Regions from separate parts of the Clostridium hominis genome, predicted to be linked through region 2. Evidence: riboswitches for the same ligand, from Rfam matches in the RefSeq annotation. Region 2 holds a riboswitch; each other region holds the start of a gene.

Region 1 (4,111 bases), on a different contig from region 2:
AGGCAAGGGATTAGCAAAGGCACTTATATCCTATATTTTAAAAAATGAAAAATTAAAAGATGAAAAATATATATATTTAACTACTCAAAGTTGGAGCTATAAGGCTGTGAATTTATACTTAAGGTTTGGATTTAAACCTTACTCAGGAAGTAGGCCTGAAAATTGGGAGTGTTGTCATATGGATTTTGAAAATTATAATAATGAGGCTTGGGAACTTATATGGAGTAAAATTAAGTGAAATTAAAGTAAAAAAATAAGAGGATACTTAGTAAGTTTTATTAAAGTAATCTGTTTTTTATTTAAGACTATAAATGAGAATTTTGATATAAAAAACAACTACTTAACATATAGTATACAAAGTTATAAATTATGGGGAGGAATTTATGGCTGTTGGTATAGGTATAAAGGGCGTTAGAGAATTATTTCCAGAGTATTATCTAGAGATGTTATATGAAATATATACGCCGAAAGAGGTTGACTTAATATTAAAAAGCTATTTACTAGGAAGGAAAACTACCTTTAGAATTAATAGGCTAAAAGAAGACGGGGATAAGGTTTTAGATGAATTAAAAAGAAAGAATATTAAGGTAGATAGATGTACTTGTTATAAAGATGTTTATATATTAAAAGAAAAACAAGACAGACTACTACAAGGCTTAGAAGCTTATAAGAATGGAAATATATATTTACAAAATTTATCTAGTATAATGCCAGCTGAGATATTAGATGTAAATAAGAAAGATAAGGTTCTTGATATGTGTGCAGCACCAGGTGGTAAAACTTTGAAGCTGGCAGAGAAGATGAATAATGAAGGCGTAATAGTTGCAAATGAAGTAAATAAGATTAGATATGAACGGTTAAAGTTTAATTTAGAAAAACTTGGGGCAAAGAATGTTACGTCATTAAATTTAGATGGCAGGAGGCTAATGCATATTTATAAGGAATATTTTGATAAAATACTTCTTGATGTACCATGTTCAGGAGAGGGGACAATTAATATTAAAAATACTAAAAAACTTAAGCTATTAAAGAATAGTCCTTTCGTAAAGGTACAAAAAGAGCTTATACAATCAGCTTTTGTTGCATTGAAAAAAGGCGGGATTATATTATATTCAACATGTACAATTTCGCCACAAGAAAATGAAGAAGTAATAAATTATTTACTAAAAAGGCATAAAGATGCAGAAATTTTGACTATAAATTTAAATATAACTAACTATAAAAGTGGAATAATTTCTTTTAAGGATAAGGTTTATGATGAGAGAATAGGTAAATCTATTAGGATTATTCCAAATGAATTTATGGAGGGTTTTTATATTTGCTTAATTAGTAAAAAAAGTTAAAATGCAATTTTTAAAAGGTAAAATTGCAATTTTATAAAAATATTGAAAAATATATATTGAAAAATATATAGGAATAGGTTATTATGGTAACAAATAGAATAATTAGAAGATAGAGGAGCGATACTTAATAGTAGTTGTAATGAGCTAAGCAGCTGTGAGTTACTACAAAAGGATTTATCGCCGAAGGATATAGCTAATGCTTTAAAGCTTTATTTTGGGTGTATAGATAATATCTATATGACTGTCACGTTTTGTGGAGTGCTATCATTTAAGGAAATTACAATATTTTGTTGTATACTTCATACCTTAAGTGAACACTTAAGGTTTTTTTTATACAAAAAATGAGTTAAATATTATACATTGGGGTCAAAAAGTATAAAAGTTAATATTTATTTAGCAGGCAATTATAATTCTATATTTTAATATTGTCAGCTGCATCTTCAAAACTATATGAAGATGGGTAATTAATATTATATATAGTCCTTATTATCCTAAAACAAAGGACAAGCAATAAGATTAAGGGGGAAAAAGATGTTAATAGGAGCTTTAAAAGAAATTAAACCAGGAGAATCAAGGGTTATTGTAACACCTGTAGAAGTAGAAGAACTTATAAATGATGGACATGAGGTTTGGGTTCAATCTAATGCTGGATACAATGCTGGATTTTATGATGAAGATTATAAAAAGTCAGGGGCTAAGATTGTAGAAACTAGAGAAGAGATTTACTCAACTTGTGATATGATACTTAAAGTTAAAGAGTTCTTCCCAGAAGAATATGATTTATTAAGAAAAGATCAAATTTTATTCACTTGTATACATCCTGCTGCTAACAGAGAAGAGGTTGATGTGTTACTAGATAAAGAAGTAATAGCATTTACAGCAGAGGATACACATAGATATGGTTCTCCAAACTGTGAAGTTGCAGGAAAGCTAGGGGCTTTAATGGGGGTAAATTACTTACTTAATAACAATGGAGGAATCGGTAAATTAGTAATGGGTATCGGTGGAGCACCAGGAGCTAATGCAATAGTATTAGGTGCAGGAATTGTTGGTAAAGGTGCAATACAAACTTTAGCTTCATTAGGAGCTCAAGTTACAGTCATGGATATAAATATAGGATCTATGAGAGCTTGTCAAGAGTTATATCCTGCAAATGTAAGAACTATGTTCTCAAATCAATCAAACATAAAATCATTATTACCAACTACAGATTTAGTAGTAAATTGTGTTAAATGGCCGAAGCATAGAAAAGACCATTTAATTACTGAAGAAATGCTTGGCTTAATGAAAAAAGGAACAGTAATAGTTGATATTAGTGCAGATGTTGGTGGGGCAATAGAAACTTATAGACCAACAACTCACGAAAATCCAGTTTATGAAGTTAATGGGGTAATTCATTATGGTGTAGATAATATACCAGGGGCAGCAGCTCATACAACTTCTATTGCATATGCAGCAAGTGTATTGCCACATATTAGATCAATAGCTAACAATGGAATTAAGGAAGCTTGTAGAAGAGATGGATTCTTAAGAAGAAGCTTAACTGCTTATAAAGGAGTTCTTACTCATGAAGAGACAAGTGTTATTCAAAATAGAGAATGGACAACACCAGAAGATGTTTTAGGTTTAGTTGGGGCAAAAATGGATATAGCACCTAAAGCAACTACAACAGAAGCAAATTAGCAATAAGCAAATGAATAAAGAGGAGGACTTTATATATGGAAGCGGGAACGCACTTGGGGATTATATCGATATTGCCGCCAATACTTGCTATAGTACTGGCGTTTAAAACTAGAAACACTATATTTTCGTTATTTGTATCGATTTTTATAGGAGTTTTATTAACGGGAAATGGATTATTAGCATTTCCGGACTTACTTAAAAGATCGTTAGGAACTACTAGTTTTTCTTGGATTTTACTTTTAGAGTTATTTATAGGGATATTAATAGCATTCTTTCAACGTACAGGGGCAATTCAAGGATTTACAGAAATTATGAGAAAGAAAAACTTAAGTAGAGTTAAGATACAGTTAACATCATGGGTTATGGGAATGTTTGTATTCTTTAGTGATTATTTTAGTCCATTATTTGTAGGTTCAACTATGAGAAGTTTATCAGATAAGGCTAAAATATCAAGAGATAAGTTAGCGTATATTGCGGACTCTACTTCAGCACCAGTAAGTGTATTAGTACCTATAACTGGTTGGGCAGTATATTTATCAGGATTATTAGTTGGAATGGGGCCAATTATAAATCAAGAAATGGCAATGAGTACTTTTGTTAAGTCATCATTCTTTAACTTCTATGCCATAGGGGCTGTTTTAATGGTTGGACTTATAGCAACTAAGGTGATTCCAGACTTTGGACCAATGAAAAAGTCAGAGGAAAGAGCTATAAATGAAGGTAAAGTATTAAGAGATGGAGCAGAGCCTTTAGTAGGTGAAGAATTAACAGAAACACAAGCTTATCCAGGTTATAAGATAAATGTATTTTTAAACTTTATAGCGCCTGTTTTAATAGTTATATCTATTGCAATAGGAACATATATAGTTTTAGGATCAGCTAAGACTATGGAAGCTTTTATGGCTGCAGTAGTATTCTTAGGAATAGTTATGCGAATTAAAGGTATACCTTTTAAAGATATTATGGACACTGCTGTAAGAGGTATGAAAGGTGTTATGCCAGCTATTATAATATTAGCACTTTCTTATTCAATAAATGAGTTAAGTAAGGAAATGGGAACAGCATACTATATAATAGAGATTACA
Region 2 (4,111 bases):
ATTGTATTACAGCATTTAATGCATTTATGCCTTGTTCTGGACAAGACGCTGCGTGAGCTGTCTTTCCCTTAAAAGTAAATTGAATTGGATAAAGAGCACTACTTGTACCACTAGCATAAGTCTTATCATTTGGATGAACCATCATTGCACAATCAAGTTCATCAAATGCTCCTTCTTCAACCATGATTACTTTTGCACCATTTGTCTCTTCTGCTGGAGTTCCATAAACTATTATTTTCCCTCCGACTTGATCTATTATTTTACTTAAAACAATACCTGCTCCTGAAGAGATTGTACCAATCATATTATGTCCACATCCGTGTCCTATTCCAGGTAATGCATCATACTCACATAAATAACCAATAGTTAATCCTGGCTTACCACTATCAAAAGTTGCTTTAAAGGCAGTATCCATATTTAGGTATCTTTCCTCTACTTCAAAATTGTGCTCCTTTAAAAGTTCAGTTAAAACTTTTACTGCTTTATACTCTTCGTTTCCTAACTCTGGATTTTCATATATATAATCGCTTATTTCTATTAGTCTTTTATGTATTTTTTGTCCTTCACTAGTTAATCTCTCTTTCATCTTTAACTCCCCTAAATTAATTAATATTTTTATATATAATTTAGAAGCTGCCTAAGCAGCCTCTCCTATTTTAATAAGTAAAACTTATTTGAATTTTGAGTCTTAAATTTTTTTACATCCAATTTATCATCATTGCAACAGTTATAAATCCTAAGCTTAATAAGAATATTATTGCTTGTATTGGAAGTATCCATTTTACCCATTTAGAATATGGAACTCCAGCTAATCCTAATGACGCTATTAATATTCCTGATGTTGGGAATATTGCATTTGAGAAGCCATCTCCTAATTGGAATATTAAGACTGATAATTGTCTTTGTACCCCTACCAAATCTCCAAGTGGTGCAAGTAATGGCATAGTTACAGCAGCTTGTGCTGAACCTGAAATAACAAAGAAGTTTACTATCATTTGAACTATATACATTAAATATGCAGCTATTAATGATGGTAAATTACCAATTAATCCAACTAAACCATGTAAAACTGTATCTATTATTTGAGCATTTTCTGCAATTATAACTATTCCTTTAGCACAACCTATTATTACAGCTGCCCCAATCATTCCTTTTGCACCTTCTATAAATGCCTCTGCCATATCGTTAAGTGATAATCTTCCAACAATACCTGAACATAATCCCATTGCTAAAAATACTGCTGCTATTTCAGAAATATAGAATCCCTTAACTAATACTCCCCAAACTATAACTCCTATAGCTACTGCTAAAAGAGATAATATAGCTTTATGCTTTATAGTAAAATCTTCATGACTATGAATATTAACTTCTAGTTTTTCCTTTTTCTTTCTGTCTGATTCATAAACTAAACTCTTTGTTGGATCTTTTTTAATCTTATTAGCATAATACATTAAGAATGCTATACCAACAGCTGTTGTAATAGCCCATACTACTGTACGGAATCCAACTCCTGAACCTACTTCTACACCAGCTATATTTTGGGCAATATGTACTGTAAATGGATTTAGCATTGCTGTTGAGAAACCTAATATACACGCAAAATATGTAACTGCAACAGTTAATATACTATCGTAACCTAATGCTAACATAAGTGGAAGTAAAAGCGTTATAAATGGTATTGCTTCTTCTGACATACCAAAAACTGCTCCACCAATAGAAAATATAAGTGTTAATATTGGTATTATTAATATTTCTTTACCTTTTAATTTATTAACTAATCTAACTATACCAAGATCAATAGCTTTAGTTCTTGATACAACATTTATAGCTCCTCCAACTACAAATAAAAATGCAATTATCTCAGCTGCACTCATAATCCCTTCTAGTGGTGCTTGTAGTACTGCAAATATTCCTTGTGGATTGCTTTCTACATAGCTAAAAGTTCCATCTACAACTACAGTTTTCCCTGCTTCATTTACAACTCTTTCATAAGCTCCACCTGGAACAAAGTAAGTTGCTATTGATACTAAAATTATAATTCCAAAAATTATAACTAAAGTATGAGGCATTTTCATTTCTTTTTTCATAACATCCTCTGATTTTTCTCTTTTCTTCTGTAAATTTAACATCTTCATCCTCCTATTGTTTTTTATCTTTCTAGAATAAACAAAAAAGCCTTAAGCTTATCACTTAAGACTCTTATAAATTCAGTATTAATACCTTATTTAAAATACACTTCAGTGATAGCCCTCCATAATCATTTGATTATGACAGTGTTATACATATTCTGTATAACCCCAACATAATAACCTTAAAGCCTCAGTTATTTGTTTCGGCGATATTTCCTTTCATTTTGCACTTATGCTTAATTTTCTTGCAAAGATACTATTAAATACCGCAACCTCTATCTACATATTATTAAATTTTTATATGCATAATTATACATCATTAGGCATATTTCTACAAGTTTTTTATTTGTTAGTTTGATACTTTTTTAATTCCTCTTTTAATCTTTGTATTTCTTCTTCTTTTTCCTTTAGCTTATTTTCATAATAATTCTCCTTATCTCCAAGGTTATTATTTAACATATTTATTAATGAAGCCATTTCATCAGCACTTCCAACTATCCTATTAAATAATAATAAATTAGATTTTAATATTTCCGGAATCTCATGATGAGAATATCTAAGCCTATGATCTATCTCCCCATACCCCTCTTCAAAGATAGTTCTAACTTGAATTTCAGCTATAACCTTTTGATTTGTAGGATAACATTCTACTAAGTAATGAACTGATCTATAACCTGATTGTCGTGACCTTACTTCTATACCTAAATCATCAAATATATATCTATCGTCTCCATCTCTTATGTTTGCTGTTATTTCAACTACATTCCATGTCTTTACTATAAAGTCATGTATATCTTTCCATTGGTCTTTAAATATATGTAAAACTCTTATTCCAATTAAATCTGTTATCTCATTTTTATAATTATCTACATTAAAATGAAAATCTTTTCCATTTTTAACTTTCCTATCTTCCGTTTTTCTTATAATCTTTTCAATTAATCTTTCTGGATCTTTTATTCTTGATTTAACAGAATGTATATTTTCATTGGAACGTAATATATTAGCTATAAAATCTGCTTGAGTTTCATAAGAGTTCTCAAATTTTACAAAGTCATTATATATTTTTTGCAACTCTTTAAAATCAATATTACTTCTTTCTATATATTCCTCTATATGAGGGTATTTTTCTAAATAAAAATCTTTATCTAAACTATTCACTATTAAGCCTCCCTAATGTTGAAAATTAACACTAATAATTGTATTTTAGCATATTATTAATAAAAATATTGTTAATACTTTAGATATACTTTTTCTTTTGATACTAAAATATATGATTTATCTAACATAATGTTAATCATTTAAGTAACGCAATTTCCTTTTTATGGTAATAAGTGTTATAATAGTATTATCCTTATGATTACATAATTTTGGAGGTAATTTAAAAATGAATATTCTTCGCTTTAAAAAAGCAAATTACTACAGAATAACATTAAGAACTATGACATCAGAAGACATATTAAAATTTGAAGAAATAAAAAAAAGAAAAAATAAAGAGATTAATAAATTAGCTATCTTCGTTATGTTTGGTTTAATGGTATTAGTAGCATTAATGATTCATTTATATAATTTAAATTTACAATAATAAAAGAAATTCTCTATAAATTTTCCAAGTATTCTCTTCCCATTTATAAATTGTTATGTTATCAAAATTACATTTAAAATCAAATTTATACTGATTTACATAGTTCCATACTTCTTCATAAATGGGAGGTAATTTTTTTGAGGATAAAGTAACATGAAACACCTTATCCTTACCATCAGTTTTTGTAAAATTAATATATGAAGACTTATCTATCTCTTCAATAAGCCTATCATGTAACATCTTTCCTTCTTTTGACATATCTACATCCATATAAATAACCCTATTATCAAAATGATTATAATTGTTTAATCTAAAAGGTTGACTTCTCTCTCTCTTACAAAATGCTTCAATATTGTTTTCTAAATCTATAATACTTCCATCGTATTCAAAGGGAGCTTTT
Region 3 (4,111 bases), on a different contig from region 2:
AACGTATACTGCAACTAGTGATAATGGTAATACTAGATATATAGGTAATCCTAAACCTGCTGGAATATATCCAAATACTATTGTTATTACAGCTACAAATAATGAATACCATATTTGGGTATTAACATGATTTATGTGGTTACATCCTGCTCCCATTGATGAAAGTATTGTTGTATCTGAAATTGGTGAACAGTGATCTCCAAAAATTGCTCCTGTTAATACTGCACTTGTACAAACTACTATAAATGACATTTCAGGATTAATTGAATGTGCAAGAGGAATTGCTAACGGCATTAATATACTCATTGTTCCATATGCTGTTCCAGTTGAGAATGATATTACTGCTCCTAGAACGAATATTAAACTTGGTAATAAGAATGCTGGTATAGCTCCCTTTAATGCTTCAACTAAATAGTATGCAGTTCCAAGTTCCTTAATTACTGATCCTAAAGACCAGGCTAATATAAGAATAACTCCTGTAATAATTAATCCTTTCATTCCATCTATCCAAGTATCTATAGCCTCACTTAAAGTAAATATCTTTTTACAAACAGCCATAATTATAGTTACAACCGATGCAAATAATGCTGATTGGAATAGTGCTACTGAAGCATCCGCTGCTGAGAAAGCTTCCATTATTCCTGTAAATGACATAGGTGAATTAGACATTAATTGTTGAAGCGCTACATTATCTCCGCCCATTATTGAACTATATCCACTGTAATAAAATGCTACTAATGCAGAAATAATTAATGTTCCTATTGGAATAATTGCATTCCATATACTAAGTTTTACACCTTCTTTTGGTTCTAATTCATCCATCTGAGAAGATGATGCTGCAACTTCTTCAACTACATGTTTATTTCTCTTTCTTGCCGCTATTTCAGCTTTTCTCATTGGCCCAAATTCTTTTAAAGTAACAGCTGTTATAACTATAAATGCAAGAATTAATATGTTATAAAATCTATATGGTATAGTTTGAAGGAATACCCCGAATCCACTTGCTTCTACACCTATTTGATTAAATCCTTCACCTATTAAACTAACTTCTAATCCAATCCAAGTTGATATTATTGCAAGCCCTGCTACTGGTGCTGCAGTTGCATCTATTATAAACGCTAATCTTTCTCTTGAAATCTTCATTTTATCAGCTACAGGACGCATTATAGGTCCAACTATAAGAGAATTTGCATAATCATCAAAGAATACGAATAATCCTAATAACCAAGTTATTAATTGAGTACTTTTTGCAGTCTTTGCTTTTTTTGCTAAAGCTTCAGCTATTGCCTTTGCTCCACCCATTTTCCCAACTAGATTAATAACTCCTCCAATTGCTAATACCTGAAGTATTATTCCTGCATTCCATGGATCTGCTAAAGAATTTAATGCTCTAGTTACAAAATCTAAAAACGCTTGTATAAGTGCATAAAACACATTATGTCCTGTAAGGCTAACTAAAAAGCTGCCTGATAAAATACCTATAAATAAAGAAATTACAACATTCTTAGTTATAAATGCTAATACTATAGCCACTATTGGTGGTATTAAAGTTAATAATCCAAATCTTTCTGCATTAACCGCTGCTGGTTCTAACTCACTAGCGAATGCCATTGTTGTTGATAATGTGAAAATAATCATTGTCAGTAGAATTACTCTAAATCCTGTCTTTTTCATTTTTTGTTTCCCCCTTAATCTAATATATTTCTTTTGTGAATAATTAAAGGGTTTTGCTTTTGTGCAATTAAAAAGAGCCTTGAGTTAACACTCAAGGCCCTAAAATTGCATTAAAATAATTTAGGTCTTCCTCAAATGATAGCTCACCACAAAAACAAGTTTGTGACAGTGATGTATATCTTATATACATCCCCAGCTATACAACCTTAAAGCATCAGTTGTATGCTTCGGCGATAATTCCTTTCCTATTAACTCAAAGTGCTTACCTCGTTAATAGTACTATTAAGTACCGCGCCTCTACCTTTATTTATTCACGATTAATTTAATATCATTATACACATTATATTCGTTTTTGACAATACCATTTTATAACTTTTTTAATATATTTACTCAATATTATTATATTTAGCCATAAAATTTTCTATTTCTTCCACTGTCTTTATCATTTTACTTGTTAGATTTATTACTCCATCCTCAGTTACAAGAACATCATCCTCTATTCTTATACCTATATTTTCTTCTTCAATATAAATTCCAGGCTCTACTGTATATACTACACCTTCCTTGAATGTTATATCTCTATGAGGAGTTTCTAAATCATGAGTATCTAGGCCTAAGCTATGTCCTATACTATGGAAATAGTACTTGCTAACCTCTGACTTTTCTTTTATAAGTCCTAATTTAATACACTCTTCAGCTATTAAATCAGTAGCTTTATTATTTATCTCTTTAAACGTCTTACCTGGTTTAATATCATTAATTATTTCTTCATTAACCTTTAACACAGCATTATAAACAGCCTTTTGCCTTTCTGTAAATTTCCCGTTCACAGGAAATGCTCTTGATATATCTGCATTATAAAAATTATATTGTGCTCCTAAATCAAATTGAATTAAATCTCCATCTTTTAATTCTGCATCATTTGATACATAGTGTAATGTAGCTGCATTTTTTCCTGCCGCTGCAATAGTCTTAAAAGCTAAATCTTTTACACCATTATTTTTACATACGAAATCAAAATATGATTCTAATTGATATTCCTTCATACCAGGTTTAGAATTTTTCATTAAAGCTTCAATACCTTCAATTGTTATTGATATAGCTTTCTTTATGTTATCAACTTCTTCTTCGCTTTTTACTAATCTTAATTCTCCAAATATACTAAATACGTTTTTAATCATTACTTGTGGATATTTAGAAACTATATTTTGGGCAAACTCATGTGCAATGCTAACTGACGAAGAAATACTATCTCTCTCTAAATCTAAATATAAGTTTATTTCTTCTTTTAAACAAAGTTGTCTATGAATATCTGATTCAAATTGGCTTTTAAATTTTACATCTTCAATTCCGCTAATTTCTGTAGCTTCTTCCTTACGAATACTCTTTCCTATCCATCTTTCTAAGTCAAGATCTATATCTTTTATAAATAAAGTAGTTTTAGTAGTTCCATTTATTTTACTCATTACAAGAATATGATTTTCTTCACTTATACCTGTAGAATAATAAAAATTTCTATTAGGTGTAAATGGATAAGCCTCATCTGCAGTCTTTTTAGGTGCATTACCTGCAAATAAAATCACAATAGAATTATCTTTTATCTTTTCTAGTAATCTTGCCCTATTACATTTAAAAAAATCTGCTTTCATATAATTTATGCTCCTTTTCTTTTTAATTAACTGCTACAATTAATAAATATTATACCTATAAAAACAAAATTTTTCCATATAGTTTTAAAATATAAGAATTTTAACCATTAGTATCGCCATAATAATTGCTGTCATATCAGCCATAACTGCAGCCCAAACAGTATGTCTAACCTTTTTTATTTTTACCGCTCCAAAATATACTGTTACAGTATAAAAAATAGTTTCTGTAGTTCCCATTATTACTGATGCCACTAATCCAATAAAGGTATCTGGTCCATAATTCTTAAGTATATCTGTAAATATTCCCATAGCTCCACTTCCTGATAAAGGCTTTACTAAAGTAAGTGGAACTACCTCTTTAGGTAATCCTATCAATCCTGATATAGGCGCTATAAGATTATTTAACATATCTAAAAGCTTTGCCTCTCTAAATATATGAACTGCTAAAATCATTGCTAAAAGATAGGGAAAAATATTCATACATACCTTTAATCCATCTTTTGCACCTTCAACAAACCATTCATAAACTTTTCTTCCTTTAATCATTCCATAAGTTATTATTATGAATACAATTATAGGAATTATACTTTTAGTTATATATTGAAACATATTTTATCCCTCCCCTTTTAAAAATACCTCTGAAGAATTTTAGCGCATATAACACCTACTACAGCAGCTATAGTTGTAGATAGAATAGCTGGTAGAATTATTACCCCTGGATTTGTAGATCCAGCTGCAGCTCTTATAGATATTACTGTAGACGGAACTAGTTGAACACAAGCTGCATT
Region 4 (4,111 bases), on a different contig from region 2:
TTAAATTCAGGAGGAAATAAAATGTCAGACAAAACTTTAGTATGTAGAGACTGCGGACAAGAATTCGTATTTACTACAGGAGAACAAGAATTCTACAAGGAAAAAGGCTTTACAAATGAGCCAACAAGATGTGCTGCTTGTAGAAAAGCTAAAAAAGAACAAAACAATAGAAGATAAGTAATCTTTTGTTTTAAAGTAGTATTAAAGTAATAGTTTATTATTTTAATACTACTTTTTTCAATAATTTTAAAATATGTTTACTATAAATCACATTATGACAAAAAAACTCATATGTATATCTTATACGATATGAGGAGAAAGTGATATGAACGAAAGAGTATTTTTAGCTAAAGACTATAGTTACTATGAATCTTTAGGTCTTAGTAAGGAAATAGAAATATGGGAAGATGGTCTTAGAACATCTGGAGATAGAAATTCATATGAATGGTGGTACTTTGATGCAGAGTATACTAATGGTTGCAAATTTGTAGTTATATTTTATACAAAAGATAGGTTTGATGTTAAGGGATCGGGAAAACCTACAGCTACTTTAGATGTTACGCTACCTAATGGACAAACAATATGTAGAACAATAAGTGAGAATACTAAAATGATCGATGCATCAAAAGAGAGTTGTTATGTAAAAATAGGAGATAGCTTTATAAAGTATGAAAATGGAAGTTATCATGTTCATTTTAAAGATGAGTTAGTTCAATATGATTGTGTTATGAAAAGCGACCTTTCTATGTATAGACCTAAAACAGGATATACATTTTTTGGCGAGGATGAAAAATTATATTTTGCATGGTTAGTAGCACAACCAAGTGCAAAAGTTTCAGGATATGTAAAAGTAGGGGGATTAAGTTTAGAGCTAGAAGGTAATGGGTATCACGATCATAATTGGGGAAATGTTGAGATGAATAAAATAATTAATCATTGGTATTGGTGTAGAGCTAAGGTAGGGCCATACACAATAATCGCTAATGATATTATAGCTGAGCAGAAATATGATTATTTAAGGTCAGCTACTATGTTTATTGCTAAGAATGATGAAGTACTACTAGAGGATGAAGAGAAAACTAAGATCGAAAGGAATAATACAAAAGAGCATGATTTAACTAAGAAATTTATAGATAATAATATAACATTTATTTGCAAAGATGATAATGGAGTAAAGTATACTATTGAATTTTTTAGAGAGAAAGATATTTTCGCGTCATCACTTTTAAATGTTATGGGATTATCTTATAGCGAAATTTTATTGGCAATTTCTGAAAAGATAAACCCAACATATCTTAGATGTGTTGGAAATGTTAGATTAACTGTAGAATCAGAAGAAGGTAAAGAAATTTTTCAAAGTGATGCATTATGGGAGCAAATGTTTTTTGGAAATAATAAAACAGCATATATATCAGAGAAATAAGAAAAAATATCTATTAGATAAGAAAAAAAGATTAAGTTGTAACACTTTTTAAAGCATATAATAAACTAAAATCAAAGATGAAAAAATTATTTGACATTAATGTAAATTAATGCTAAACTTGGTTTAAGTTAAAGTAAATTGAATATGTTGTAAACAACTTGATGTAGAGGCCGCGATTGTCATCAGTACTGTAACTGAAAACTTTAAGCTAATATTTATTAGATTAAAGCTACTCATTGGAATGTTATGAGAAAGAGTTATAGGAAAGGGTCCATCGCCGAAATGGATAGATAAAAGTCTATTTATTGGGGCTATGTTTAAGAAGCATAGAACTGTCTTATGAGAATTGCCCAATTTTCATAAAGAAGAGCTACATCTTGTTGGGGCAGAAGGTTTTGTTTTATATTATTTTAAAACAGTCATGAGTGCCTTTTGCTCATGACTGTTTTTTTTATTTACTAACTTATTCAGGTTAAATTTAGTAAATAGGAGGATATAAAATGAAATTATTTGGAACTATGAAAAAAAATCAAAATGGGAACTTAGAAATAGGAATGTGTGATGCTGTTGATTTAGCAAAAGAATATGGTACACCGTTATATGTAATAGATGAAGAATTAGTTAGAAGAAATTGTAGAACTTTTAAAGAAAATTTTAAATCGTATGGAATAGAAACAGAAGTTATATATGCCTCTAAAGCATTTTTAAACCTAGCTATTTGTAAGGTAATTGAAGAAGAAGGTTTATCACTAGATGTAGTATCAGGAGGAGAACTTTATACAGCTATTAGGAGCAATTTTCCATTAAATAGGGTTTACATGCACGGAAATAATAAAACAGAAGAAGAGCTTAGATTAGCTATAGAATCGAATATTGGAAGAATAGTTGTAGATAACAGATATGAGCTAGAGTTGATTCAAGAGTTATGTGATGAATTAGATAAAAATATTGATGTTCTTTTGAGGGTGAACCCAGGAGTTGATGCTCATACTCATGAATATATCCAAACATCAAAAAATGATTCTAAGTTTGGAGAATCTATATTTAGTGAAGATATATATGAAGTAATAAAAAGCTTTATGAAGAGTGAAAGAGTTACTTTAAGAGGATTTCATTGTCATATAGGATCACAAATATTTCAAGAGACATCTTTTTATATGAGTGTTTCAGTTATGATTGATTTTATAAGTAGGATAAAGGAAAAGTGCGATTTTGTTACTAGAGAGTTAAATATGGGTGGAGGTTTTGGAGTTTATTATTGTGAAGGAGATTCACCTATAGAGCTAGGTAATTTTTTAAGTAATATGGTAGTTTCCACTAAAGAAGAATGTTCAAAACATAATTTGGCTATTCCTAAAATAATGATAGAGCCAGGAAGATCTATCATTGCAAATGCAGGAACAACTTTATATAAGATTGGTGGAACAAAGAAAACTTATGGGGAGAAAAATTATATTTTTGTTGATGGGGGAATGACAGATAATATTAGAACTGCATTATATGATGCAAAATATGAAGCTGTAGTAGCTAATAAGCTTGAAAGTAATACAAATATTGAATATACAATAGCAGGTAAATGCTGTGAATCAGGTGATATTATAATTAAGGATATAGTTCTTCCAGAGGTAAAAAGAAATGATATACTAGCTGTTTTAAGTACAGGGGCTTATAACTATACAATGGCTAGTAATTATAATAGAATTCCTAAACCATCAGTTGTATTTGTAAAAGATGGTATAGCAAGATTAGCAGTTAAAAGAGAAACTTACGAAGATGTTTTAAGAAATGATGTTATGTTTTAATAAGTATTAATTTTAATTTATTGTTTGAATCTATATTTTTGATATAAGAAAAAATATTTCATATATTAAAGGGGGCAATTAAATGGATATTGTAGTGCAAAAATATGGTGGTACTTCTGTAGGAAGTATTGAAAAAATTAAGTTTGTAGCTAAAAGGGTTATTAATGAAAAGAAAAAAGGTAATGAAGTTGTTGTTGTAGTTTCTGCTATGGGTAAAACAACAGATAATCTTATAAATATGTCTAAAGAGATTTGTAATAATCCTAATAAAAGAGAATTAGATATGCTTTTGTCAACTGGTGAGCAGATGTCTATATCGTTATTATCTATGGCATTAGAGGCTGAAGGGTATAAATCTATTTCACTTACAGGCTTTCAAGCTGGTATTAAGACTCAGGGGCTTCATACAAAAAATAAAATATCGGATATTGATAGTGAAAAGGTAAAAAAATATTTGCAAGATGAAAAGATTGTAGTTGTAGCGGGATTTCAGGGGATAAATGAAGATGGTGATATAACTACATTAGGAAGAGGCGGATCAGATACTACAGCTGTAGCTCTAGCAGCTAAGCTAAAATGTCCTTGTGAGATTTATACGGATGTAGATGGTATATATTCTATAGATCCTAGAGTATACAAAGAGGCTAAGAAAATAGATTATATAAGTTATGAGGAAATGATGGAGATGGCTACATTAGGTGCTGGAGTTATGGATGCAAGAGCTGTTGAAATAGGCTGTAAATATAATGTTCCAATTTATGTAGCTTTAAATAACGGAGATATAAAAGGAACATGGATAAAGGAGTATGATGAGAGAATGGAAGAAAGAGTTATTACTGGGCTTACAATTAGTGAAAATAATTTAATGATAACTATAAATAATGTG

What was found. A riboswitch is a leader RNA that binds a small molecule or an ion and turns the genes downstream of it on or off. The one in region 2 is predicted to bind lysine.
Region 1: it holds a riboswitch for lysine, as region 2 does, so the genes downstream of both, H8S20_RS04655 (alanine dehydrogenase) here and H8S20_RS16185 (YfcC family protein) in region 2, are expected to answer to the same signal.
Region 3: it holds a riboswitch for lysine, as region 2 does, so the genes downstream of both, H8S20_RS13620 (Na+/H+ antiporter NhaC family protein) here and H8S20_RS16185 (YfcC family protein) in region 2, are expected to answer to the same signal.
Region 4: it holds a riboswitch for lysine, as region 2 does, so the genes downstream of both, lysA (diaminopimelate decarboxylase) here and H8S20_RS16185 (YfcC family protein) in region 2, are expected to answer to the same signal.

Annotation. Positions count from the first base shown of each region.
Region 1 covers NZ_JACOOO010000005.1:5,092-9,202, reverse strand. Annotated here, with positions in the region: gene H8S20_RS04665 (GNAT family N-acetyltransferase) at 1-238, shown strand, start outside; gene H8S20_RS04660 (RsmB/NOP family class I SAM-dependent RNA methyltransferase) at 384-1,343, shown strand; lysine riboswitch at 1,446-1,615, shown strand; gene H8S20_RS04655 (alanine dehydrogenase) at 1,875-3,026, shown strand; gene H8S20_RS04650 (Na+/H+ antiporter NhaC family protein) at 3,062-4,111, shown strand, end outside.
Region 2 covers NZ_JACOOO010000038.1:30,767-34,877, reverse strand. Annotated here, with positions in the region: gene H8S20_RS16190 (M20 family metallopeptidase) at 1-586, opposite strand, end outside; gene H8S20_RS16185 (YfcC family protein) at 699-2,129, opposite strand; lysine riboswitch at 2,237-2,415, opposite strand; gene H8S20_RS16180 (RelA/SpoT domain-containing protein) at 2,472-3,287, opposite strand; gene H8S20_RS16175 (hypothetical protein) at 3,514-3,711, shown strand; gene H8S20_RS16170 (2'-5' RNA ligase family protein) at 3,703-4,111, opposite strand, start outside.
Region 3 covers NZ_JACOOO010000031.1:72,427-76,537, reverse strand. Annotated here, with positions in the region: gene H8S20_RS13620 (Na+/H+ antiporter NhaC family protein) at 1-1,674, opposite strand, end outside; lysine riboswitch at 1,806-1,982, opposite strand; gene H8S20_RS13615 (aminopeptidase P family protein) at 2,061-3,323, opposite strand; gene H8S20_RS13610 (spore maturation protein) at 3,408-3,932, opposite strand; gene H8S20_RS13605 (nucleoside recognition domain-containing protein) at 3,950-4,111, opposite strand, start outside.
Region 4 covers NZ_JACOOO010000001.1:78,388-82,498, forward strand. Annotated here, with positions in the region: gene H8S20_RS00360 (zinc-ribbon domain-containing protein) at 22-177, shown strand; gene H8S20_RS00365 (hypothetical protein) at 326-1,423, shown strand; lysine riboswitch at 1,580-1,804, shown strand; gene lysA (diaminopimelate decarboxylase) at 1,924-3,225, shown strand; gene H8S20_RS00375 (aspartate kinase) at 3,308-4,111, shown strand, end outside.